3 regions of the Cupriavidus mimosae genome follow, and region 3 is predicted to be linked to each of the others. Evidence: predicted binding sites of a transcription regulator. Region 3 holds the regulator's gene; each other region holds the start of a gene.

Region 1 (7,841 bases), on a different contig from region 3:
GTGGAATGCATCTTCGCGATCGGCGGGCGCAAAGGTGTAGTCGCCGATGGATACGACGGGCATGGTTGTCTCCTTGTCTGTGATGCGTCGCTCAGGCGGCCGGTGCGATGCCCTTCCAGGCGTTCCAGTTGCGCTGGTCCTGCGAGCCTTCGAAGTCGAGGTTGTCGGCGCCCTGGTTGATGCGGTACCACTGCAGCACGTCAGGCAGCGTGGCGCCGCCGCAGTTGCCCTGGTAGATCTGGTGCACCGGCAGCCACGCCTGCGCGTACTTGGCGGGCTCGTCGTCGAAGATGTCCTTGCAGCCATCTGAACAGAAGTGAAACTTCATGCCGTGGTAGCTGCTTTCGCGGTAGCAGGTCTGGGTGGGGTCGTCCGCTTCGGAGAACACCATCGGGATCTGGCAGGTCTGGCACAGCATCGGCAGCGTGGCGTTGTAGAAGCGCTCGCCGGCCTGCTGCCGCTCCTGCCAGTGGTCCAGGCGCGGCTTGTAGTAGCGTTCGAAGGTCTGGGGGTATTTCTCGGCCAGCCACGCCATCTCGTCGGCCTTCGGGATCCAGGTATGGAAGCCCGCCGCGGCCGCGTAGTTGTAGAAAGTGCCCCACGCCTCGTGCGTGATGCGGTCCTTGGTCCTGGTGGCGACCTCGTGGTACTTGGGCATGCGCAGCCCGTAGCGCTCCAGGTCCTTGAACAGCGCGCCGCCGGCCTGCTCGAAGTACATCTCCCACGCCTCGGCCCACGACATCACGCGCTTGGGCAGCATGTAGTCCATCATCATTCCGACCAGCGTCAGCAGGCGGAAGCCGCGCCAGAACCATTTGTCGAGCCACTTCTGCAGGATCGGGATGTTGCCGGGGTCCTGCTCGCACAGGAACTTGACCACCTCCAGCCCCAGCGTCATGTGGCGCGACTCGTCGGACTGCGCCGAGAAGCCGAAGGTCACGGTGGCCATGTCGCCGTTGTACGCCGCGCCCGACATGAACGGCATGAACAGCAGGTTGGTCAGCACGTACTCGAACGAGAACGAGATCGCGGTGATGAACTCGAACGGCCCCGCGCTCATCGCGTCTTCGAAGTAGGACTTGGGCACCGACAGGTACCAGACCCGGTCGTGCATGTGGCGCCATTCGCCGAAGCCGTGGAAGTACTTGTTGTAGACCGACAGCGTATGCAGCTGGGTCTGCGCGTGGCGCAGCTCGTCGATCGACTGCATCTGCGCCGCCACGCGCGCGCCGGCGCCGCGGAAGTGCCGGCCCAGGTGGGCATAGCCGCGGTGCGCGGCGTATTCGAGCGGCGTCACGCCGGTCAGGAACAGCCGCAGCGCGTTCAGGTAGCGCGGGTCGGACACGTTGAGGTGGCCGTTGTTCTGCACGAACGAGTCGATGATCGCGTACAGCTTGCGCTCCTTCTCCGACTGGTATTTCCAGTACGCGTCCATGGTCATGCGGAACGGGTCTTCCCACTTGTCCCAGTCGTGGATCTTGATCCCTTCGTACTTGTCGAAGGGAAAGACCTTGTCCATCGGCTCATAGGTCGTTTCCCAGGCGAGGTCGCGCGTCATCGAGGCGTATTTCTCGCGCAGGTTGAGCTTCTTGCGTGCGTCCATGATGTCTCCGTGTTGTCCTGTGTGCGTGGGCTCAGGCGTTCCAGCGCAGCGTGAAGGCGTCTTCGTCTTCGTCGATGTTCCCGCACAGCGAGATCAGGTTGAGGTGGATCTCCTGCAGGTCCCAGTCGCGGCCGAGCTTGCCGGCGACCAGCTCGCGCACGATGGTCAGGTGGCCGGGGGCGTCGATCTTGACCATGGCCGGGAACTGCGCGACCACGGCGTGCGGATTGGCTTCGGTGATGGCGTCGATGATGGGGCGGGTGTCGTCGTTGTTCTGCAGGGCGATGTAGACGTTGGCGGCGGTGGTCATGGCGGGTCTCCTTCTTTGCGCTCAGGCAGCAAGGCCGAGCTTGTTCAGGCGAACTTCAAACTGTTCGCGGCACAGCGCCACCATCTGCGCGCCGTCGGCTCCGGTCAGTGCGTTGGCAACGGGGATCAGCGCTTCGGCTACCTGCGCCGCAGCGGCGTGCGCCCAGCCGGACAGCAGCGCGCGGTTCGCGTCGGACTCCGCAGCGGCGGCCTGGATTACTGCATCGACCCAGCGCGCATGCTCGTCGCGCCAGTCGTTCATGAACTCGGTCAGCACTGCCAGCCCGGTGCCGCAGGCGCGTGCAATGACCGCATCGGCATGCTGGTAGACCAGCGGGTAGAGCAGCCCGTCGAGCACCAGGTTCTGGGCGACGAAAGTCTCGAACCAATCCGCGGTGACGAAGGTGTGTTCGACAAAGCAGCGCAGCGGCTGCCACGCAGGCCCCTCCAGCCAGGCCACCCTGGCCCGCTCCAGCGCGACGCCGGTATTGCCGTCGAGCAGCATGCCGATGCGCGACAAGTACTGCGCGATGCCGAGGCGATCCATGGCGCAGTAGGTGCAGGCCTGCGTGATCGCCGTGCCCCAGCCGTAGTCGGCGCAGTAGAAGTTGTTCATGTTCGCGCCCCACTCCACGTGGCGCAGCGGCAGCAGGCCGGTGGCCAGGCGCTCCTGCCATTCGGCCGGCAGCGCCTGCAGCAGGCCGCGTTTCTCGACGAAGGCGAAGCTCTTCTCGGCGGCGTCCTGCTGGCGCCCGCGCGCGGTCACGTAGGCGCCGTAGTAGAACTGGCGCGGGTCCTTCAACGCATACCAGTCATGCATCACGATGGCGGTGCGGCGCTTGTCGTACAGCTCGAAGCCGGGGTCCCAGGTGGGGCGGTAGTGGAAGTTCACCTCCGACTGCACGTCGTAGGTCGCCTCCTGGTAGCGCGACGCCGGCTTGTCGCCGAAGCGGCGCGCCACGTGGCCGTAGGTCTGGCGCAGCGGCTGGATCTGCTGGGTCTTGATATCGACTTGCATCGCTTGGTCTCCTGTGTCCCTTCTCTTTGTGATGTGGTGGCGGCGGTGGGCGGCCGAGTCAGTCGTCGGCTTGGGGCTGCGGCGAGGCTTCGAGCGCAGGCAGGAAGCGCACGCGGTTGACGCAGCAGAAGGCTTCGAACATGGGCTCCGGCATGATCAGTTCGACGTTGAGCTCGGGGTCGGCCACGCTGAAGGCGAATTGCACAAAGCCTTCCGGGGTTCGGCCCTCGACCCGCACATAGCGCGGGGTGGCTTCGAACAACGGGATGGACGGGGTGTTCATGGCGCGCTCCTTGGCGTGGCTGGACGCGGGCCTTACTGCGAAGACCGTGCCAGCAGCCGCAAAGCGTTGTGGGACAAGGGTTGCCGGGAAGCGGCGGACGCCAGCGTGCGCGTTAACCCGGAAGGCCGGGCACGACAGCCATCGATGAATTGATGAAGCGGTCCGCGAGCTTTGATCAAATGATCAAAAGCCGCGCCGGGCGGGCGTTTGCGGGCAGCACGCTACGAAGGGTGCGCTGGCGCTGCGGCGCAGCAGCGCGTGCGGGACTGGAGGAGAAAAGGGCTTGATCCGACAGCGAAAAATCGCTCGCGCTGCGCAGCATGGCGCGGATGCGGGGCGATGCATGGCCCGCAAGAGCCTGCATCAAATGATCAAATGAACAAATGGGAAAGGGAAAGTCAGGAGACGAGAGCAAACCCGCAGCGTCATCTTTGCCTGGGGCTTTCCAACTCCCGCTTGCGTACTCCCTCTCCCGCAAGCGGGAGAGGGGAGCAAACCCGCAGCTGGCAGGCCCTAAGCAATCAGTTGCCATTCCCCCCGCGCGCACCCCGCGTCTTCCACCGATACGCCAGCTGCGGCCGGGTGATGCCCAGCAGCCGCGCGGCCTGGCTCATGTTGCCGTCGGCGCGCTGCATCGCGGCCTCCATCAGCACGGTCTCGACATCGCCCAGCGCCAGCTGCTGCTCTGACATCTGGTCCAGCAGCGCATGGACCGCGGCTGCGCGCAGGTCCGGCAGCGTGCCGCCCGCGCCCAGCCGTGGCGCGGTATCCGGCGGCGGCGCCACGGTGCCCGGCAGGAACAGGTGGTCGGCGCCGATCTGCCCGCCGTGGCTGGCCAGGATCACGCCGCGCTCGATCACGTTCTCCAGTTCGCGCACGTTGCCGGGCCAGTCATAGTGGCGCAGCTCGGCCAGCGCGCGGTCGGTGATGCCGACGATGCGCTTGCCATGGCGCGCGCCGTAGCGGGCCACGAAGCGCTCCGCCAGTGGCCGGATATCGTCGAGCCGCTCGCGCAGCGGCGGTATCGTGACCGGATAGACGTTGAGGCGGTAGTACAGGTCCTTGCGGAAGGTGCCCTGCTTTACCGCTTCGGCCAGGTCGACATTGGTGGCCGCCACCAGCCGCACGTCCACCTTGCGCGCGGCGGTACCGCCCACGCGCTCGACCTCGCCCTCCTGCAGCACGCGCAGCAGCTTGGACTGCGCCGTGGCCGAGAGCTCGCCCAGTTCATCCAGGAACAGGGTGCCGCCATGCGCGCGCTCGAAGCGGCCGGGCCGTGACTGGGTCGCGCCCGTGAAGGCGCCCTTGTCGACGCCGAACAGCTCGGCCTCGATCAGTTCATCGGGAATCGCCGCGCAGTTCACCGCGACGAAGGGCTTGTCGGCGCGGGCGCTCACGCCGTGCAAGGCCTGCGCGAAGCGCTCCTTGCCCACGCCGGTCTCGCCCAGCAGCAGCACCGTCACGTTGCTGGCGGCGGCACGCTGCAGCAGCCCCCACGCCGCGCGAAAGCCCGGCGAGGTGCCGACCAGGTCCGCCGGCGTAGCCGCCCCGCCCTGCAGCGCGCGCAGGTGCTCGACCTCGCTCTGCAAGGCGATCAGGGTCTCGATCACGGGGTCGGGCTGGTACAGCGCCAGCGCCTGTGCGCCATCTTCCCAGGCTTCCACCGGCTTGCCGACGATGCGGCAATGCGGGTGCCCGCAGGCAATGCACTCCACCTCGCGATACAGGATGGTGCGGCCCATCAGCGCCGAGGTGTAGCCGGTGGCATAGCCGATCTGCATCCAGCAGGCAGGCTTGTCGACGATGCCGAACAGCTGCCGGTGCACGTCTCCCTCGAACGAGTCTTCCCAAAGGAACTCGCCGTCGTAGATGCCGGCGGCGATGTCGATATCGACCTTGACTGGCGTGACCCGCACCACCCCCTCGATGGTGTGCAGGCAGGGGCCGATCTCGAGCTGGCCGAAGTCGCTGTGGCCCGCGCGCAGTTTTCTGGCGACTTCGGCATCGCGCATGCCCGAATGGAAGCCCATGCGCGTGAACAGCCCGCGCGCGCGCTCCATGCCCAGGGTGTCCACCAGTTCCTTGCGCAGCGCCGCCAGCGCAGCGGTGTGGATCAGGATCATGCGCTGCTCGTCCAGCCAGATCGCGCCTTCCTCCATGGCGAAGCGCAGGCGGCGCGCAAGATCGGCCAGGCCATCGCGCATGGTGGCCGAGAACTTGTCGGTTGAACTACTCATTGTCTCCCCTCAGTGCCGGCGGATGATCCGCTCGAATGTGCCTTTCGGCTGGCATGCTATGCACATTATGTGCCAGAGAGAGAGATGGTGCGCCAGCGCGCAGATGCGCGCGGTGGCGTGGGGATGCAGCGGCGTCAGGTTCCCGTAAACCGCGGCTTGCGCTTCTCCTGCCAGGCCAGCGCACCTTCGCGGATATCCTGCGACTGGTTCGCCGCGCCGATATCCGCCGCCAGCGCCCCCGCATCGAGCGAGCCGCGGCCGATGGCATTCAGATGACGCTTCATGCCCTGCACCGCCAGCGGCGCCAGGCCGGCCACGGTTTCGCTGAGTTGCTCCGCGCGTTCGCGCAGGCGCTCGGCGGGCAGCAGCTCGGTCAGGAAGCCGCAACGGAACATCTCGTCGGCATCGATGCGCTCGGCAGTCAGGAACAGGCGCTTGGCGTGGTTCAGCCCCAGCCGGCTGACATAGCGTTCCATGCCGCGCTGGTAGAAATGCAGCCCCAGCCGCGCCGCGGGCATGAACATGTCGACTGCGTGGGTGCCGAGCCGGAAGTCACAGGCGAGCGCAAGGTCGGTGCCGCCGCCGTAGACGCCGCCATGGATCTCGGCAATGGTGACGGCGCGGCAATCTTCCATCGCGTTGACCAGGGTCTCGAAACCGGCGCCGCGCTGGCCGGCCGCGAGCCGGCCGATATCGAAGCCGCTGCAGAAGTACTTGCCGCTGCTGCGCAGGCGCAGCACGCGCACGTCGCTGGCATTGACCGCCTCGACATGCCGCTGCAGTTCTGCCAGGTCGTCCGGCCCCAGGCGGTTCGCCACTTCCGGGCGGCGCAAGGTGATCGTGGCGACATGACCGGCAATGTCAAGCGAAGGCAGGGAACCATCAGTCTGCATGGGCAATTCTCCAGGAGGGATCTTCAGGGATTAGTGGTCGCCGGCGGCCGGCGTGCCACGGCGGGCGAGCGCGATGTCGAAGCGTTCCAGCCGCGCCTGCGCAAACGCGGGCCGGGCCTGCGCGCGCTGCCACCACGCAGCCACGGCCGGCGCCGACGTTAGCGCGGCGGGCGCCAGTTCGGCGATGCGCGCGATGAAAGGCGTCGCGGCGATATCGGCCAGCGTATAGCGCGCGCCGAAGAGCCAGTCGCCATCGGCCAGCATCGCTTCCATCTTCGGCAGCAGCAACAGCAGCGCCTCGAGTGCGCGGCGTTTCTCCGCTTCTGTATAGGGCTGGCGCGCGATGCGCAGCCATGCGTCGCGGCGCTCGGCGGTGGGGATGCGCGCCAGCCGCTCGGCCAGCGTGGCATCGCTCCATTGCGCGGCAACCGGCTGCAGCGCCAGGCTCCAGTTCAGCACCAGCAGATTCGGCAGCGCCTTCTCGTCGGTCCAGCGCACGAAGTTGCGCATCACCGCGCGCTGGTAGGCGTCATCGGGCCGCAATGGCGGCAACGGGCAGATCTCGTCCAGGTATTCGCAAATTGTGCCGCTCTCGTGGAGGAAGCGGCCATCGTCCAGCACCAGCGCCGGCACCACGCCGTTGGGGTTCATCGCCAGGAACGCGGGCGCGTGCTGTTCCTGTGCCGCCAGGTCGACCGGCACGCTGTCGTAGTCGATGCCCTTCTCGGCCAGGCACAAGCGCACCCGGCGCGACGCGCTCGACAACCAGCCATGGAAGAGTTTCATGTTGCGCTCGCCCGGTTCACGGGATCAGCACGGCCGAACCCGTGGTGGCGCGGCTTTCCAGGTCGCGGTGCGCCTCGCGCACGGCGGTCAGCGGGTAGCGGTGCGTGACTTCCAGCCGCAGTCGCCCGGTCGCGACGGCATCGAACAATGTGGCCGCGGCAGCAGCCAGCGCCTGCGGGCTGGCGATATAGGTACGCAGCGTCGGCCGCGACACGATCAGCGAGCGCGCGTGCAGCAGCTGCAGGTCGAAGGCCTCGACGTCGCCCGACGCGGTGCCATAGTTGATGGCCATGCCGCACGGCCGCAGGCATTGCAGCGACGGCACGAACACGTCCTTGCCGACGCCGTCGTAGACCACGGCCACGCCCGCGCCGCCGGTCAGCGCCCGCACGGCATCGACGAACTCGGTCTCACGGTAGTTGATGACATGGTGGCACCCGTTCGCCAGCGCCACCGCCCGCTTGGCTTCGCTGCCCACGGTGCCAACCACGGTCGCGCCCAGCGCACGCGCCCATTGCGACAGCAGCAGGCCCATGCCGCCCGCCGCCGCATGCACCAGCACCACGTCGCCCGGCTGCACGGCATAGAGCCGGCGCAGCAGGTATTCGGCGGTCAGGCCGCGCAGCAGCGTGGCGCCGGCCACCTCCGCGGGAATCGCGTCGGGCAAGGGCACGAGCCGGCCCGCCGGCACGTTGCGGATCACCTGGTACGC
Region 2 (7,841 bases), 170 kb from region 3:
GTGCGCCTGACCGACACCAAGCCCCGCGACATCGAACTGGCCGGCGACCGCATCCGCCCGCAAGGCCAGCCGCTGCACGACCTGTGGCTGCGCATCACCATCGACGAGGAAATGACGGTGCTGGATGCCGAGGCCTGCTCGGACTGGGTGCCGTACCCGTCCCATTGCGACACGATCGGCCAGGCTTACCGCAAACTGATCGGGCTGAACCTTCGCAAGGGCTTTCGCAAGGCGGTGCGCGAGCGCCTGGGCGGCATGCACGGCTGCTCGCACCTGACCGAAGCCGCCGGGGTGCTGCCCAGCACCGCGATCCAGGCCTTTGCCGGCGAGGTCATCAGTATCCGCGACAACGGCGAGGACGATCCGAATCCGGAACCGCCCTATCAGTTGAACGGCTGCCACGCCCTGCGTTTTGACGGCGAGGTGGTTCGTCAGTTTTACCCGCGCTGGTATGGTCACCAGCCGACGCCCAAGGCAAGGGCCGAGGCCGCGCCTGCCGTCGCATCCGCGCCTCAGGCGCAGCAGCCCGCGGCCAATGGCGACCGCGGTGGTCACGCAATCGACGGCAACGACGCTGTCCCGGCCGACCGGCCGACCGGCACCTCCGGCTGATTCTCAGGATCGGCCAGCCCGACGAGAGAGTTCGTCTTCTTTCAGATTCTTCCCTTCTACCTTTTACGCCTACCCGAAAGGAAACACGCATGAATATCCATGAGTATCAAGGCAAGGAAATCCTGCGCAAATACAATGTGCCGGTTCCGCGCGGCATCCCCGCGTTCTCGGTTGACGAGGCCCTGAAGGCCGCAGAACAACTCGGCGGCCCGGTGTGGGTTGTCAAGGCGCAGATCCACGCGGGTGGCCGCGGCAAGGGCGGCGGCGTCAAGGTTGCCAAGAGCATGGACGAGGTCAAGACCTACGCGTCCAACATCCTGGGCATGCAGCTGGTCACGCACCAGACCGGTCCGGAAGGCAAGAAGGTCAACCGCCTGCTGATCGAAGAAGGCGCCGACATCAAGAAGGAACTGTACGTTTCGCTGGTGGTGGATCGCGTGTCGCAGAAGATCGCCCTGATGGCATCGAGCGAAGGCGGCATGGACATCGAGGAAGTCGCTGCCCACACCCCGGAAAAGATCCACACCCTGATCGTCGAGCCGTCGACCGGCCTGACCGACGCCGACGCCGATGACATCGCCCGCAAGATCGGCGTGCCCGACGCGAGCGTGGCGCAAGCCCGCCAGGCCCTGCAAGGCCTGTACAAGGCGTTCTATGACACCGACGCTTCGCTGGCCGAAATCAATCCGCTGATCCTGACGGGCGACGGCAAGGTGATCGCGCTGGACGCCAAGTTCAACTTCGACTCGAACGCGCTGTTCCGTCATCCGGAAATCGTCGCCTACCGCGACCTGGATGAAGAAGACGCCAACGAAATCGAAGCCTCGAAGTTCGACCTGGCCTATATCTCGCTGGACGGCAACATCGGCTGCCTGGTGAACGGCGCCGGCCTGGCCATGGCGACCATGGACACCATCAAGCTGTTCGGCGGCGAGCCGGCCAACTTCCTCGACGTGGGCGGCGGTGCCACCACCGAGAAGGTGACCGAAGCCTTCAAGCTGATGCTGAGCAACAAGAACGTCCAGGCCATCCTGGTCAACATCTTCGGCGGCATCATGCGTTGCGACGTGATCGCCGAAGGCGTGATCTCGGCCTCGAAGGCCGTGTCGCTGAACGTGCCGCTGGTCGTGCGCATGAAGGGCACCAACGAAGAGCTGGGCCGCAAGATGCTGGCTGACTCGGGCCTGCCGATCATCTCGGCCGACACGATGGAAGAAGCCGCCCAGAAGGTCGTGGCTGCCGCCGCCGGCAAGTAAGCCGAGGCGCCGTTACCCAATACAAGCGAACTTCGGCAGCGCGCGTGGCCTTTGCCCGCGCTGCCCGAGTCAAGCAAAGGACGAAAGCATGTCGATTCTGATCAACAAAGACACCAAGGTCATCACCCAGGGCATCACCGGCAAGACCGGCCAGTTCCACACCCGTGGCTGCCGTGACTACGCCAACGGCAAGAACGCGTTCGTCGCCGGCGTGAACCCGAAGAAGGCCGGCGAAGACTTCGAAGGCATTCCCATCTACGCCAGCGTCAAGGACGCCAAGGCCCAGACCGGCGCCACCGTGTCGGTCATCTACGTGCCGCCCGCAGGCGCCGCAGCCGCGATCTGGGAAGCCGTTGACGCCGACCTGGACCTGGTGGTCTGCATTACCGAAGGCATCCCCGTGCGCGACATGATGGAAGTCAAGGACCGCATGCGCCGCGAGAACAAGAAGACCCTGCTGCTGGGACCGAACTGCCCGGGCCTGATCACGCCGGACGAGATCAAGATCGGCATCATGCCGGGTCACATCCACAAGAAGGGCCGCATCGGCGTGGTGTCGCGCTCGGGCACCCTGACGTACGAAGCCGTGGGCCAGCTGACCGCGCTGGGCCTGGGCCAGTCGTCGGCTGTCGGCATCGGTGGCGACCCCATCAACGGCCTGAAGCACATCGACGTGATGAAGATGTTCAACGACGATCCGGAAACGGACGCCGTGGTCATGATCGGTGAGATCGGCGGTCCGGACGAAGCCAATGCGGCCAACTGGATCAAGGACAACATGAAGAAGCCGGTGGTCGGCTTCATCGCTGGCGTGACCGCGCCTCCGGGCAAGCGCATGGGCCACGCCGGCGCGCTGATCTCGGGCGGTGCCGACACCGCCCAGGCCAAGCTGGAAATCATGGAAGCCTGCGGTATCAAGGTGACCAAGAACCCGTCGGAAATGGGCCGCCTGCTGAAGGCAATGCTGTAAGCCCTGGCCGACTTTCCCGCGACAGCGGGATCGACCGTTCCCTCAATGCCCCCGCTTCGGCGGGGGCATTGTCTTTTGCGGGGAGTGATCCAGGCGCCATGATGACCCCGAACATTACGAGATTGAAATCTAATCGAAAGGTTCATCGGTTAAACAGTCATGTCTGCGCCTTCAGACATCCGAAATCCCGTCACATGACGGGGCGCGCCATCACATAAAACTCGAGGAGCCTCCCCGTGGAACTGCTGTCTTCCACCACTTTCTGGATTGCGTTGGGATCGATCATCCTGACCAATATCGTCCTGTCCGGCGACAACGCGGTGGTGATCGCGCTCGCCTCGCGCAACCTGCCGCCGGCCCAGCAGAAGAGGGCCATTTTCTGGGGCAGCGCCGCCGCCATCATCATGCGCGTGGTGCTGACCGTGGCCGCGGTCAAGCTGCTGAGCCTGCCCTACCTGAAGATCATCGGCGCCGTGCTGCTGGTCTACATCGGCGTGCAACTGCTGACCGGCGAGGACGACGAAGACGGCCATGACGCCAAGGACAATATCTGGGCCGCGATCCGCACCATCCTGATCGCCGACCTGGTGATGTCGCTGGACAACGTGGTCGCCGTGGCCGCCGCCGCGCAGAAGGGCCCGGAAGGCAGCCAGCTGCTGCTGCTGATCGTCGGCCTGGGTCTGTCGATCCCGCTGATCGTGTTCGGCAGCACCATCCTGCTCAAGGTGATGGAGCGCTTCCCCGTCATCATCGTGCTGGGCGCCGCGCTGCTCGGCTATCTCGCCGGCGAGATGCTGGTCAGCGACCCGGTCGACGCCGCCTGGTTCGAAGTCCACGTGCCGCACGCCCACCTGGTCTTCGGCGCCGCCGGCGCGATCCTGGTGGTGATCATCGGCAAGCTGCTGAGCCGCCGGTCGGCACAGACGGCCTGACGGCAATCAGCGCATGCGCGAAAGGGCGGCCAGCTGGCCGCCCTTTTTCATTGGGGGCTGCGCCAGGTGTGTCGGTGCCCATGCCCACTAACTCATGTGAGTGATCGCACTTTTTGTCGCGCTTGCCTGTGTTAGCGGTCCCGGGTGACAATTTTTGGCGCAACCGGCAAGCACCACCCCCACGGGTGACGAAATTTGTCGCTTTTCACCCCCTACGGATGGGGGATGCCGCTGGCACACTTGCTGCTCAATCGTCCCCGCGTCACGAAACCGAAGACGTGCAACGCTTAACCAAAATCTCTTCGAGGGGTCAAATCATGCAACGGGTACAACAACTGAAGAAGCTGGGCCGCCGCGTCCAGAAGGGCTTTACGCTGATCGAACTGATGATCGTGGTAGCGATCATTGGTATTTTGGCGGCGATTGCGATTCCCGCTTACCAAGACTACGTGATTCGCGCTCGCGTTACCGAAGGTCTGACGCTGGCTGATTCAGCAAAGACTTCTGTTACCGAGAATGCCGCGAACGGTGTCGCACTTGCAAACGGTTGGGCTGCTCCTGCGGCCACGCAAAACGTTACGGGCATTGCAATTGCGGCGAACGGTCAAGTCACCATTACTTATGCCGCCCGTGCGGGCAACGGTACGCTCGTACTGGTGCCGTCTTCCGGCGGCGCAGCGCTTGTAGCAGGTACTCCGCCGGCTGGCGGCTCTGTGGATTGGGAGTGCTTTTCGGCGGCAAAGGCGGCCTCTACTCTGCCCGCTCCTGGCCCGGCACCGGCAGCAGCTGCGACTCTCCCGGGGAACGTCTCACCGGTTAGCTGCCGTACCTAATCGTTCTGCGAACGTATGAGAAAGCGCCTTCGGGCGCTTTTTCTTTGCCTAGCGCCCGAGCTATCATGCGCCTTTTCCCAACCCAGGCGCCGCATGCCGCCTTCCCGGCCAAACCTCCCGTCGGCAGTTCTCGTCGCAGCAATCATCATCCCGCTGCTGGTCTCCCGGCACACGCTGCCGCTAGCGACGTTCTACGGCGAATGGGCCGCCGCGCTGTGCAGCATTGCCGCGGTCGCCGCAGTTGCTTTTCAAGCGGTCCGAAGACCGGTGACGTCGACTGACGCCCCCTCCGCATCGCTACCGCTAATCTCGCTGCTATTTATCTGGCTTGTCGTCGTCAGCCTGATCTTCGCGATCCAGGGCCACGCCGACGTTTCCGGCAGCCGCTTGATGACTGTTCTCACGTTGCTGGTCGGCACCGCCGTGGCATCTGCCGCATGGTGGTACCGCAGCACGCAGGCTGGCAGCGAATCGGATACTGGTGACGCCCTTGCCGTTGCGCTCCTGATCGCGGGCCTGCTGGGTACCGTGTCGCAATGGGTCCAGCTCTTCCACCTAGAACCCCGCTCCTTCGGCCTCGTCTCCACCTATTTCTACGACACCAACCGCCGCCTCTGGGGCAACCTGAACCAGCCCAACCACCAGGCCACCGTACACGGCCTGGCACTGGTCGCGTCAGTGTGGCTGGCCTCGCGTGGCCGCTTGCGTTTCCCGATGTGGCTGGCCGCGGTGGCCCTGCTGGAAAGCGGCATCGTGCTGTCCGGTTCGCGTACCGGCGTGCTGCATGTGGGCCTTGCCGCGTGCTACGCGTTGATTGCGGCATGGCTGGCGCGGGGCGAGCGACGCGGAGCGGATCCGATGCAGCGCCCGGTTGGGCTCGTGGTCGCTGCCGTTGCGATGGTGGCGATGCTGTTGATACTGCAACCCACGATCAAGGCGGCCGGGCAGGCCTTTGACTGGCGCTTGTTCGACACCGTCGCCCAACTCGAAGCCGAAGACCAGATTTCCGCGCGCGGCGCGCTGTGGGCGCACGCCATGGCGATGTTCCGCGCCCATCCGTGGTTTGGCGTCGGCTGGGGCGAGTTCGGCTGGGCGCAGTTCCAGCAGCTGGAACAGGTGGGCGTGAAGGTCGAGATGTCCCTGCACGCGCACAACGCGGTTCTCGATCTGCTGGCGAAGACTGGGATCGTTGGCACCGCGGGCGTCGGCGTGATCCTGCTGGCGTGGCTGTGGCGGGTGGTGCGGGCGCGCTTGTGGCATGGCGATGCCGAGGAGCGCAGGCAGACGGTGCTGGTGCTGACCTGGCTGGCGATGCTGTGCGCGCATTCGATGCTGGAATACCCGCTGCATTACCTGTATTTCTTCCTGCCGTTCTGCTTCATGCTGGGGTGGCTGGAGCCATCGGGCTTTGGGCGCTGGCGGGTGCCGTTGCCGGTGGCGCGGGGGCTGGCGCTGGCGTTTGTCGCGGTGGCCGCGGTGGTGCTGGGCACCATGTGGCAGGACTATCGCCGCGCGGAAGCGCGCGAGTATGCCAGCAGCGAAGGCCGCCAGGCGCTGCCGATGCCGCGCTTCTGGTTCCGCCAGCATGCGCAGGCCGATGCGGCGGGGCAGGCCGCGATCACGCCGGAGAATGCCGCGTCACTGTTGCCTGCGCATGTCGCGGCGGTGCACCTGCTGCCGACTCCCACCATGATCGCGCGCACGGCATGGCTGCTGGCGCTGACGGGCGATGCCGCGCAAGGTCGCCAGTGGATGGAGCGCCTGCGCTGGTACTACCTTGGCGACGAGGCCGCGCAGTACGCGACGATCGCGCAGGCGTGCCGCGGCGTCAAGGCGGAAGCGCGCCCGCAGGCGTTCTGCGGCTGGGTGCTCGACCGCTCGCGGCGACTTGCCGAACTGGGCCGGGACTGACCTAGTAGTACGGGTACGGGCTGTAGTAGACCGGCGGCGGAGGCGGCGGATAGTAGTACCGCGGCGCCGGCGCCGGGACGGCGGCCACTTGCCCCGGCACGGGCACGCGATTGCCGCTGGCGTACATGCACTGCACGTAGGCGGCGTCGTATTGCTGCTGCGTGCCATAGCCGGCGTATTGCGCATTGCCGGCACCGACCGCCGCACCCGTGAGCAGGCCGACGCCCGCGCCCACCGCCGCACCCGATCCCCCGTTGAAGGCCGCCCCCGCGGCAGCGCCCAGCGCGGTGCCGACCACCGCGCTGCCAAGCGCGGCATTGTTGGCCGCCTGGGCCGAAGACACGCCGCCGACGCGCCCGAAGGCGAACTGCCGGCAGTTGTAGTCGTCGGCGCGGAACTGGTCGAAGTTCTTGCCGGTGCCGGGCAGCGCCATCACGCTGGGACCGGAGGGCAGCACGGCGCAGGCGCCGAGGGCGAGGGTGGCCACGGCCAGCGTGGCGCGGGTCAGGGCATGCATGGTGTCACCCCGTGTCAGGAATTGGCGGGCGGCTGTGCCGGCACGCGTTGCCAGCCGCCCGGGCAGGATGCGACGTAAGGGTAGTAGCCTTCGGGCTGGCTGCAGTGGTACCACCAGCCCTGCTGCGGCATGACGCCGTCCGGGCCGGGGGCGGGCACCGGGCCGTTCGGGCCTTGCTCGATGTATTCCGGCGGCGCCGCGGGCACCGCGACCGCGGCCGGCGGATAGTAGTACGGCGCGGGGTAGCCGTAGGGATAGCCGCCGTAGAACGCGCCGGGCCCGAGATAGATGCCTACGCCTACGCTGGTGCGCGTCTTCACCATGCCGTCGCGCAGATCGCCGCCACGCCAGGCGGCATCGTGGAGATCGGCCCGCCCGGCTAGGGCGGCGCCGCTGGCGGCCGTGGCCGCGAATGCCAGGGCGATCTGGCAGAGCATGCGCCCGTTCATGGTGTCCACCTCATCCCCGCGCGCGTCGCGGACAGGGTCAGCCGGCCGCAATCCTTGGCGGCCCGCAATCATATTGAATACCAAATTGTCGCGCGCGGATGGTGGGGACGGCGTGTGTGGAAATGCGGCGTTACCTTTATTACCAGGGAAGGAATATGGCGTAAGACGAGGCAACGTCCGCCCTGGCCCGGCGTACTGCGCACGTCACGTACGCTGTGTCGCGAGGAAAGCGATTAACCCGCCGCAGCCCAATCCCCCGACTTGCCGCCATGCTTTTCCAGCAGCTTCACGTTGCCGATCACCATGCCCCGGTCCACCGCCTTGCACATGTCGTAGATCGTCAGCAGCGCGACCTGCACGC
Region 3 (7,841 bases):
ACCAAGGGCACCATGATCCTGAAGTCCGACGCCGCCGAGCTGCGCACGGATCCCGAGGGCTACCAGTTCGCCGTGGCCACCTCGAAGCCGGGCAGGCAGGCCTATATCCGCCAGAAGCGCGAGGGTGTCGACGAATACATCGACGGCTGGGGCGACCGCATCGAGTACGACGGCAAGCAGGAATTCTCCAAGCTGATCGGCAATGCCCGCATGGCGCGGCTGCAGGGCGCCAAGCTGGTCGACGAGATCCGCGGCGCGGTGCTGACCTACGACAGCCGCAAGGAGCTCTATACCGCGGCGGGCGGCGGCAGCGGCGATGCCGCCGCCGCCAACCCGTCCGGCCGCGTGCGCGCGGTACTGTCGCCGCGCCAGGACCAGAAGTCCGGCACCGCAGGCGGCTCGCCGCTGGACCTGAAGTCGGCGCCCGCGCCCGCCAACAAACCCTGACCGTACCCATGACCGATACCGCCACCATTGCCGACCAGCCTGTCGTCGAAGCCAACTCTGTACTGCCCGGCGGCAGCACGCTGGTCGTGCGCCACCTGAAGAAGCGCTATGGCTCCCGCACGGTGGTCAAGGACGTCTCGCTCGATGTGAAGAGCGGCGAGGTGGTCGGCCTGCTCGGCCCCAACGGCGCGGGCAAAACCACGTCTTTCTACATGATCGTCGGCCTGGTGGCGCTGGACGAAGGCGACATCGTGCTCGACGGCGACCACATCAGTGGCCTGCCGATCCACGAGCGCGCGCGCATGGGGCTGTCGTACCTGCCGCAGGAAGCCTCGGTGTTCCGCAAGCTCAACGTCGAGGAGAACATCCGCGCGGTGCTGGAGTTGCAGCAGGACAAGGGCAAGCCGCTGGCCAAGGCCGAGATCGAGCGCCGCCTCGATGCCCTGCTCGACGACCTGCAGATCGCGCACCTGCGCAACAACCCGGCGCTGTCGCTGTCCGGCGGCGAGCGCCGCCGCGTGGAAATCGCGCGCGCGCTGGCGTCGTCGCCGCGCTTCATTCTGCTCGACGAACCGTTCGCCGGCGTGGACCCGATCGCCGTGGGCGAAATCCAGCGCATCGTCAGCTTCCTGAAGGCGCGCAATATCGGCGTGCTGATCACCGACCACAACGTGCGCGAGACGCTCGGCATCTGCGACCACGCCTACATCATCAGCGAAGGCACGGTGCTGGCAGCTGGCCAGCCCGAAGACATCATCGCCAATGACGCCGTGCGGCGCGTCTATCTGGGCGAGAACTTCCGCATGTGACAAGACGGCTGCCCGGCGCGGGCTGCCATGGCCGCGCGATGCGGAGAGCCAGCGGCGATCACGGCGCATTAGCGATAGCAATTTCCGTTCCAACATCGGAAAGATGCGCATAAAATAGGTCGCATGAAACCGTCGCTACAGCTCCGCCTCTCCCAGCACCTGGCCCTGACCCCGCAGCTGCAACAGTCGATCCGGCTGCTGCAGCTCTCCACGCTGGAATTGCAGCAGGAAGTCGAACAGGCGCTGACGGAAAACCCGCTGCTCGAGCGGGAGAACGACTGGATCGAAAGCCCGCTGCGCGTGGCCGCCGATGGCTCGGTCAACGTACAGAGCGCGCCCGCGCCCGCCCCCGCCGAGCCCCAGGGCAATGGCGATGCGCGCGCCGAGGGCGCTGCCGATGACAACTACAGCGACAACAGCAGCGGCGACGACTACGGCAACAGCGACTGGAGCCTGGATGACTTCGCCCGCCGCCCGCAAGGCGACGAGGACGAAAAGACGCCGATGCAGCTGCGCGATGCCGAGCCCACGCTGCGCGAATACCTGATGGAGCAGCTGACGCCGCTGAAGATCTCGGCGCGCGACAAGGGTCTCGCCATCTTCCTGATCGAATCGCTCGATGACGACGGCTACCTGAGCGCCTCGCTCGAAGAGATCTGCGCGGAGCTGCCCGAAGAGCTGGAGTTCGACCCCGACGAAGTCCACGCCATCCTGACGCTGCTGCAGAGCTTCGATCCGGCCGGCGTGGGCGCGCGCAATGCCGCCGAATGCCTGGCGCTGCAATTGCGCCGCCTGACCCACCCGCAGCGCGAACTGGCGCTGACCATCGTCACCCATCACCTGGAACTGCTGGCGGTACGTGACTACACGCGACTGAAGAAGGCCCTGCAGGTCGATGAAGTCGCGCTCAAGGCCGCGCATGACCTGATCCGCTCGCTCGCACCCTACCCGGGCCACGCGTACAGCCGTCCCGAGGCCGATTTCGTCGTGCCCGACGTGTTCGTGCGCAAGAGCGGCGGCGGCTGGACCGCGCAGCTCAATCCGGATGTGATGCCGAGGCTGCGCATCAACGATATGTATGCCCAGATCCTGCGCGGCGCCAAGGGCGAAACCGGCACGGCGGGACTGCAGCAGAAGCTGCAGGAGGCACGCTGGCTGATCAAGAATATCCAGCAAAGGTTCGACACGATCCTGCGTGTCTCGCAGGCCATTGTCGAGCGTCAAAAGAACTTTTTCACCCACGGTGAAATCGCCATGCGCCCCTTGGTTTTGCGGGAGATTGCCGATACACTGGGTTTACACGAGTCAACCATCTCCCGGGTGACGACCAATAAATATATGGCTACGCCGATGGGTACTTTCGAACTGAAGTACTTCTTCGGTAGCCACGTGTCCACCGAAACCGGTGGCGCGGCTTCATCAACGGCCATCCGCGCCTTGATCAAGCAACTGATAGGAGCCGAAGACCCGAGGAATCCCCTTTCCGACAGTCGCATCGCCGAACTGCTGGGCGAACAGGGCTTCGTTGTCGCACGCCGCACCGTCGCCAAGTATCGTGAAGCCTTGAAAATCCCCGCAGTCAATCTCCGCAAGTCTTTGTAGCCGAGCCCACCGCCTGCCTGGTGAGGCTCTTTCAGAAGGAGAAGCGCTATGAACTTCAAGATCAGTGGACACCACCTGGACATCACGCCCCCTCTGCGTGAGTACGTGGAAACGAAGCTGGAGCGAATCGTCAGGCATTTCGATCAAGTCATTGGCGTTAGCGTGCTGCTCTCTGTCGACAATCACAAGGAAAAGGACCGGCGTCAGTACGCGGAAATCAATCTGCATCTAAAGGGCAAGGACATCTTTGTCGAGGCGCATCACGAAGACCTGTATGCGGCGATCGACGCACTCGTCGACAAGCTGGACCGTCAGGTGATTCGCTACAAGGATCGCGTGCAAGGCCACGACCGCGAAGCGGTCAAGTACCAGATGGCCGCAGCGCAAATGCAGCAATAAACCCGTGCCCGGCAGCCCCGCAGAGGGCTGCTGAACCAGGATTCCACAGGCAAGCCGCGCCCCGAAGCGCGGCTTTTTTGCGCCCTTGCGCCGTGACGGGTGTGTGGCAGCGGAGCAAAGCCCTGCCACGCATGAAGGTCCGAAATGTTCGCAAGCGCAGCGCCAAGGTGTATGCTGCGCCATACAAAGAGAGAGAAATCGTGGCTGCGCCTGCTCGCGCTGCACCGCACAATGCAAGGGTAGCCGCTGCTCTATAATGGGCCGGACGTCTTCCCCGCGCCGGCAGCGGTCGGGGAGCCAGCCGCTGCCCGGCGGAACGATCCGCCCGCTAACTGACATCCTGCGCATCGCCCATGAATCGTTTGGCCAAATTGCTGCCACCCGGCAACATTACCCTCGACGTCAGCGTCACCAGCAAGAAGCGTGTGTTCGAGCAGGCCGGGCTCCTCTTCGAGAACAACCATGGCGTGGCGCGCGCCATCGTTACCGACAACCTGTTCGCACGCGAGTCGCTGGGCTCGACCGGACTGGGCGCCGGCGTGGCGATTCCGCACGGGCGCATCAAGGGCCTGAAGCAGCCGCTGGCCGCGTTCATGCGACTGGCCGAGCCGATCCCGTTCGAATCGCCGGACGGCAAGCCGGTGTCGCTGCTGATCTTCCTGCTGGTGCCGGAACAGGCCACGCAGCAGCACCTGGAAATTTTGTCCGAGATCGCGCAACTGCTGTCGGATCGCGACATGCGCGAGGGCTTGGCGACGCTGCCCACGCCCGATGCCGTGCACGAACTGCTGATCGCATGGCATCCCTGATCCACTGATTCCCCCGGAGCGGGCCGGCACCAGACCGGGCAAGCGCCACGCGCTTCGAACACCGCCTTACCAGCCATACCGCATGGAACTCACCGGCGTCACCTCCCAGTCCATCTTCGACGACAACGCAGCCGACCTCAAACTCTCGTGGATCGCCGGCCTGGAGGGCGCGGACCGCGCCTTTGACGTTGAATTCGCCCGCGAAGCGACCTCCGCCGCAGACCTGGTGGGCCACCTCAACCTGATCCACCCGAACCGGATCCAGGTCCTCGGCAAGCCCGAAATCACGTATTACCAGCGGCTCGACGACGAGACCCGCAAGCGCCAGATGGGCGAGCTGATCCTGCTGGAGCCGCCGTTCCTGGTGATTGCCGACGGCATGGAGCCGCCGCCGGACCTTGAACTGCGCTGCACGCGCTCGTCGACGCCGCTGTTCACCACGCCGGTGTCGTCCGCCGCGGTGATCGACCATCTGCGCCTGTACCTGTCGCGCATCTCCGCGCCGCGCGTGACCATGCACGGCGTGTTTCTCGACATCCTGGGCATGGGCGTGCTGATCATGGGCGAATCGGGCCTGGGCAAGAGCGAACTGGGCCTGGAACTGATTTCGCGTGGCCACGGGCTGGTGGCCGACGACGCCGTCGATTTCGTCCGGCTGGGGCCGGATTTCATCGAAGGCCGCTGCCCGCCGCTGCTGCAGAATCTGCTTGAAGTACGCGGCCTGGGGCTGCTCGACATCAAGACCATCTTCGGCGAGACCGCAGTACGGCGGAAGATGAAGATCAAGCTGGTGGTGCAGCTGGTGCGGCGCAACGATGGCGAATTCGAGCGGCTGCCGCTGGATTCGCAGTACCTGGACGTGCTCGGGCTTCCCATCCACATGGTCAAGATCCAGGTGGCGGCCGGCCGCAACCTGGCCGTGCTGGTCGAGGCCGCCGTGCGCAATACCATCCTGCGCCTGCGCGGCATCGACACGCTGCGCGACTTCATGGACCGCCAGCGCGCCGCGATGCAGGCCGATGCCGTCTCGCGCGGGCAGGGCCGGCTGCTGTAAGCCCCGGTCCGCCGCGGTTTTCAATTGCTTACAACGGCGTGACAACCGCTCGTCAACGCTTCTCAGGCATGCTCCGTTTTGTGCTGCAATGGGCATCACGCCCGTTACGGACGCTGCAACGCCGAACCGGCGCGCGGCGACAAGGTAGTCCACCCCCGAGGAGAGCAAGCATGAAGACCCTGATTGCAGTGTGCGCGCTGGTCACCCCCCTGTTCGCAGCCAGCGCCTTTGCGCAGACCGCCACGCCGGCCACTCCTGCTACGCCGGCCAAGCCGTCGGCCACGGCCCCGGCAACGCCTGCCGTGCCGGCCACGCCTGCTACCCCCGCCAATCCGGACAAGCCCGCGGCCAACACCCAGCAGGACAAGATGAAGTCCTGCAACGCGCAGGCCTCCGGCAAGAAAGGCGACGAACGCAAGGCATTCATGAAGGAATGCCTGTCGAAGTCCGGCGCGCCCAAGAGCCAGCAGGACAAGATGGCTTCCTGCAGCAAGTCCGGCAAGGGCAAGAAGGGCGACGAATACAAGGCCCACATGAAGGAATGCCTGTCAAAGGCAGCCTGAGCGCCCTTGCTCGCGAACCAGCATGGCGAACCGGAAGGTTCGCCATTTTGCTGGTGTCAACACGCTGTCATGACGCAGCCGGCACCTGATGCTATGCTTCAGTTGCTATGCGCATCATCCTCATCACCGGCATATCCGGTTCCGGCAAGTCCGTCGCACTGAACGTCCTCGAAGATGCAGGCTATTACTGCGTGGACAACCTGCCGGCGCAGTTCATCCCTGAACTGACCCGCTACCTAGACAGCCAGGGCTACACGCACCTGGGCGTGGCTACCGACATCCGCAGCCGCGAGTCGCTCGACCAGCTGCCCGACACCGTGCGCGCACTGGCCGCCGAGCACCAGGTCGAGGTGATTTTCCTGACCGCCAGCACCGACGCCCTGGTGCAGCGCTACTCCGAGACGCGGCGCCGCCATCCGCTGTCGGCACGGACCGACGGCGTGGCCGGTGGCGGCGGCGCCTTCAACGACACGGCGCTGATGGAAGCGATCGAGATGGAGCGCGCGCTGCTGAGCCCGCTAGCCGAGGCCGCGCACCGGATCGACACCAGCAATGTGCGCACCAATACCCTGCGCAGCTGGATCAAGGAGCTGATCCGCGACGACAGCCAGCGCCTGACGCTGCTGTTCGAGTCGTTCGGTTTCAAGCACGGCGTGCCCAGCGATGCCGATATGGTGTTCGACGTGCGCTCGCTGCCCAACCCGTACTACGATCTGGCGCTGCGGCCGCTGACCGGCCGCGACACGCCGGTAATCGACTTCCTGCAGGCGCAGCCGATGGTGCTGGCGATGGCCGAGGATATCCGCGCCTACGTGGAAAAGTGGCTGCCAAGCTTCATTGCAGACAACCGCAGCTACCTGACCGTGGCGATCGGCTGCACCGGCGGCCAGCATCGCTCGGTCTATATTGCCGAAAGGCTTGCCAACTATTTCCGGGCACATGGTAATGTGCTGGTCAGACACCGAGAGCTCGCACCGGCGGGCTGACGCACGCGGCATGGCACCCCGGGCTGCATGGGGCTTCTGAGCGCGGCGTCGGCCTGGCGGCCCAATGCTGCGCGACCCAAGCCTGCACCGCATGTCCTCGACCGATCTCTACCGTCCCACAGGATCCGAAGACCCGCCACGGACGCTCGACAACCTGCCGCTGTTCCCGTTGCACACGGTGCTATTTCCCGGTGGACGGCTGCCTTTGCGCGTGTTCGAGGCGCGCTACGTCGACATGGTGCGCAACTGCCTGCGCGACAGCACGCCGTTCGGCGTGTGCCTGATCGCCAGCGGCGAGGAGGTGGCCCGGCCCAATCAGCCCACCGTGCCCGAACTGGTCGGCTGCCTGGCGGAAATCGTCGACTGCAATATGGAGCAGCTGGGCGTGCTGCTGATCCGCGCGCGCGGCCGCGAGCGCTTCCATATCATCAGCCACGAAACCCGCGACGACGGCCTGCTGGTGGCGCGCGCCGAGGTACTCCCTCCCGACATCATCGACTGCAAACTGGAATTGCTGGGCGAATGCCTGGATGCGCTGCGCCGCATCGTCACGCGCTTGCACGCCGAGCAGCCCGACCGCATGCCGTTTGACGAGCCCTACCTGTGGGACGACCCAAGCTGGGTGGCCAACCGGCTGTGCGAACTGCTGCCGGTGCCGCTGAAGGCCAAGCAGATGCTGATGGCCTTGCCCGACGCGGGCATGCGCATCGAGATCGTGCACCGCTACATGCGGCAGAACCACATGCTTTAGGCGGCCGTTCGCCCCGCCCTGCCCCGGCTTCAGAACAAGCCCATCCGGGCCTGGTCCTCCAGCAGCCTGCGCACCGGCGCGGGCGTGCCCAGCGCATCGAGATCGTCGAGCGAAAGCCAGCGCTGCCCGGCCGGCGCCACGCTGTCCTGCCCCAGCAGGTTCGCATCCACACCGAGGTCGACCCGGATGGCGCGGATAAGCAGGCGGAAGTGAGTGAATACATGGGTCAGCTCGCCGGCCAGCATCGCGCGCGCGGGGGTGCCGAAAGCGCGCGCGTAGTCGAGCGCGCTGGCCTCGGCGGCTTCCGCGTCGAAGGGGACGGTGTCGACCGGCATCTCTGGCAGGCTCCACAGGCCGCCCCAGATGCCGCTGTCCGGACGCAGGCGCAGCAGCACTTCACGCTCGCGCCGCAGCAGCAGCA

What was found. The regulator sigma-54, encoded in region 3, starts transcription at its own class of promoters, with help from an activator protein. The targets are predictions, from matches to a motif close to TGGCANGNAANCTGCTTT.
Region 1: a site for sigma-54 is predicted at 3,248-3,265, ahead of MKD50_RS14785 (phenol hydroxylase subunit). Genes of this name have one in related genera too.
Region 2: a site for sigma-54 is predicted at 4,003-4,020, ahead of MKD50_RS12065 (pilin). Genes of this name have one in related genera too.

Annotation. Positions count from the first base shown of each region.
Region 1 covers NZ_JALHRY010000007.1:78,008-85,848, reverse strand. The annotation lists gene MKD50_RS14805 (phenol hydroxylase subunit P4) at 1-63, opposite strand, end outside; gene MKD50_RS14800 (aromatic/alkene/methane monooxygenase hydroxylase/oxygenase subunit alpha) at 92-1,603, opposite strand; gene MKD50_RS14795 (MmoB/DmpM family protein) at 1,635-1,913, opposite strand; gene MKD50_RS14790 (aromatic/alkene monooxygenase hydroxylase subunit beta) at 1,935-2,930, opposite strand; gene MKD50_RS14785 (phenol hydroxylase subunit) at 2,989-3,213, opposite strand; gene poxR (phenol degradation transcriptional regulator PoxR) at 3,735-5,450, opposite strand; gene MKD50_RS14775 (enoyl-CoA hydratase/isomerase family protein) at 5,585-6,343, opposite strand; gene MKD50_RS14770 (glutathione S-transferase family protein) at 6,374-7,129, opposite strand; gene MKD50_RS14765 (quinone oxidoreductase family protein) at 7,146-7,841, opposite strand, start outside.
Region 2 covers NZ_JALHRY010000005.1:297,095-304,935, forward strand. The annotation lists gene MKD50_RS12045 (DUF2889 domain-containing protein) at 1-612, shown strand, start outside; gene sucC (ADP-forming succinate--CoA ligase subunit beta) at 702-1,868, shown strand; gene sucD (succinate--CoA ligase subunit alpha) at 1,957-2,838, shown strand; gene MKD50_RS12060 (TerC family protein) at 3,075-3,770, shown strand; gene MKD50_RS12065 (pilin) at 4,088-4,603, shown strand; gene MKD50_RS12070 (PglL family O-oligosaccharyltransferase) at 4,697-6,514, shown strand; gene MKD50_RS12075 (hypothetical protein) at 6,516-7,031, opposite strand; gene MKD50_RS12080 (hypothetical protein) at 7,046-7,480, opposite strand; gene moaC (cyclic pyranopterin monophosphate synthase MoaC) at 7,714-7,841, opposite strand, start outside.
Region 3 covers NZ_JALHRY010000005.1:123,118-130,958, reverse strand. The annotation lists gene lptA (lipopolysaccharide transport periplasmic protein LptA) at 1-447, shown strand, start outside; gene lptB (LPS export ABC transporter ATP-binding protein) at 456-1,256, shown strand; gene MKD50_RS11250 (RNA polymerase factor sigma-54) at 1,380-2,858, shown strand; gene hpf (ribosome hibernation-promoting factor, HPF/YfiA family) at 2,907-3,257, shown strand; gene MKD50_RS11240 (PTS sugar transporter subunit IIA) at 3,611-4,066, shown strand; gene hprK (HPr(Ser) kinase/phosphatase) at 4,149-5,120, shown strand; gene MKD50_RS11230 (PsiF family protein) at 5,291-5,683, shown strand; gene rapZ (RNase adapter RapZ) at 5,791-6,669, shown strand; gene MKD50_RS11220 (LON peptidase substrate-binding domain-containing protein) at 6,761-7,420, shown strand; gene mutY (A/G-specific adenine glycosylase) at 7,450-7,841, opposite strand, start outside.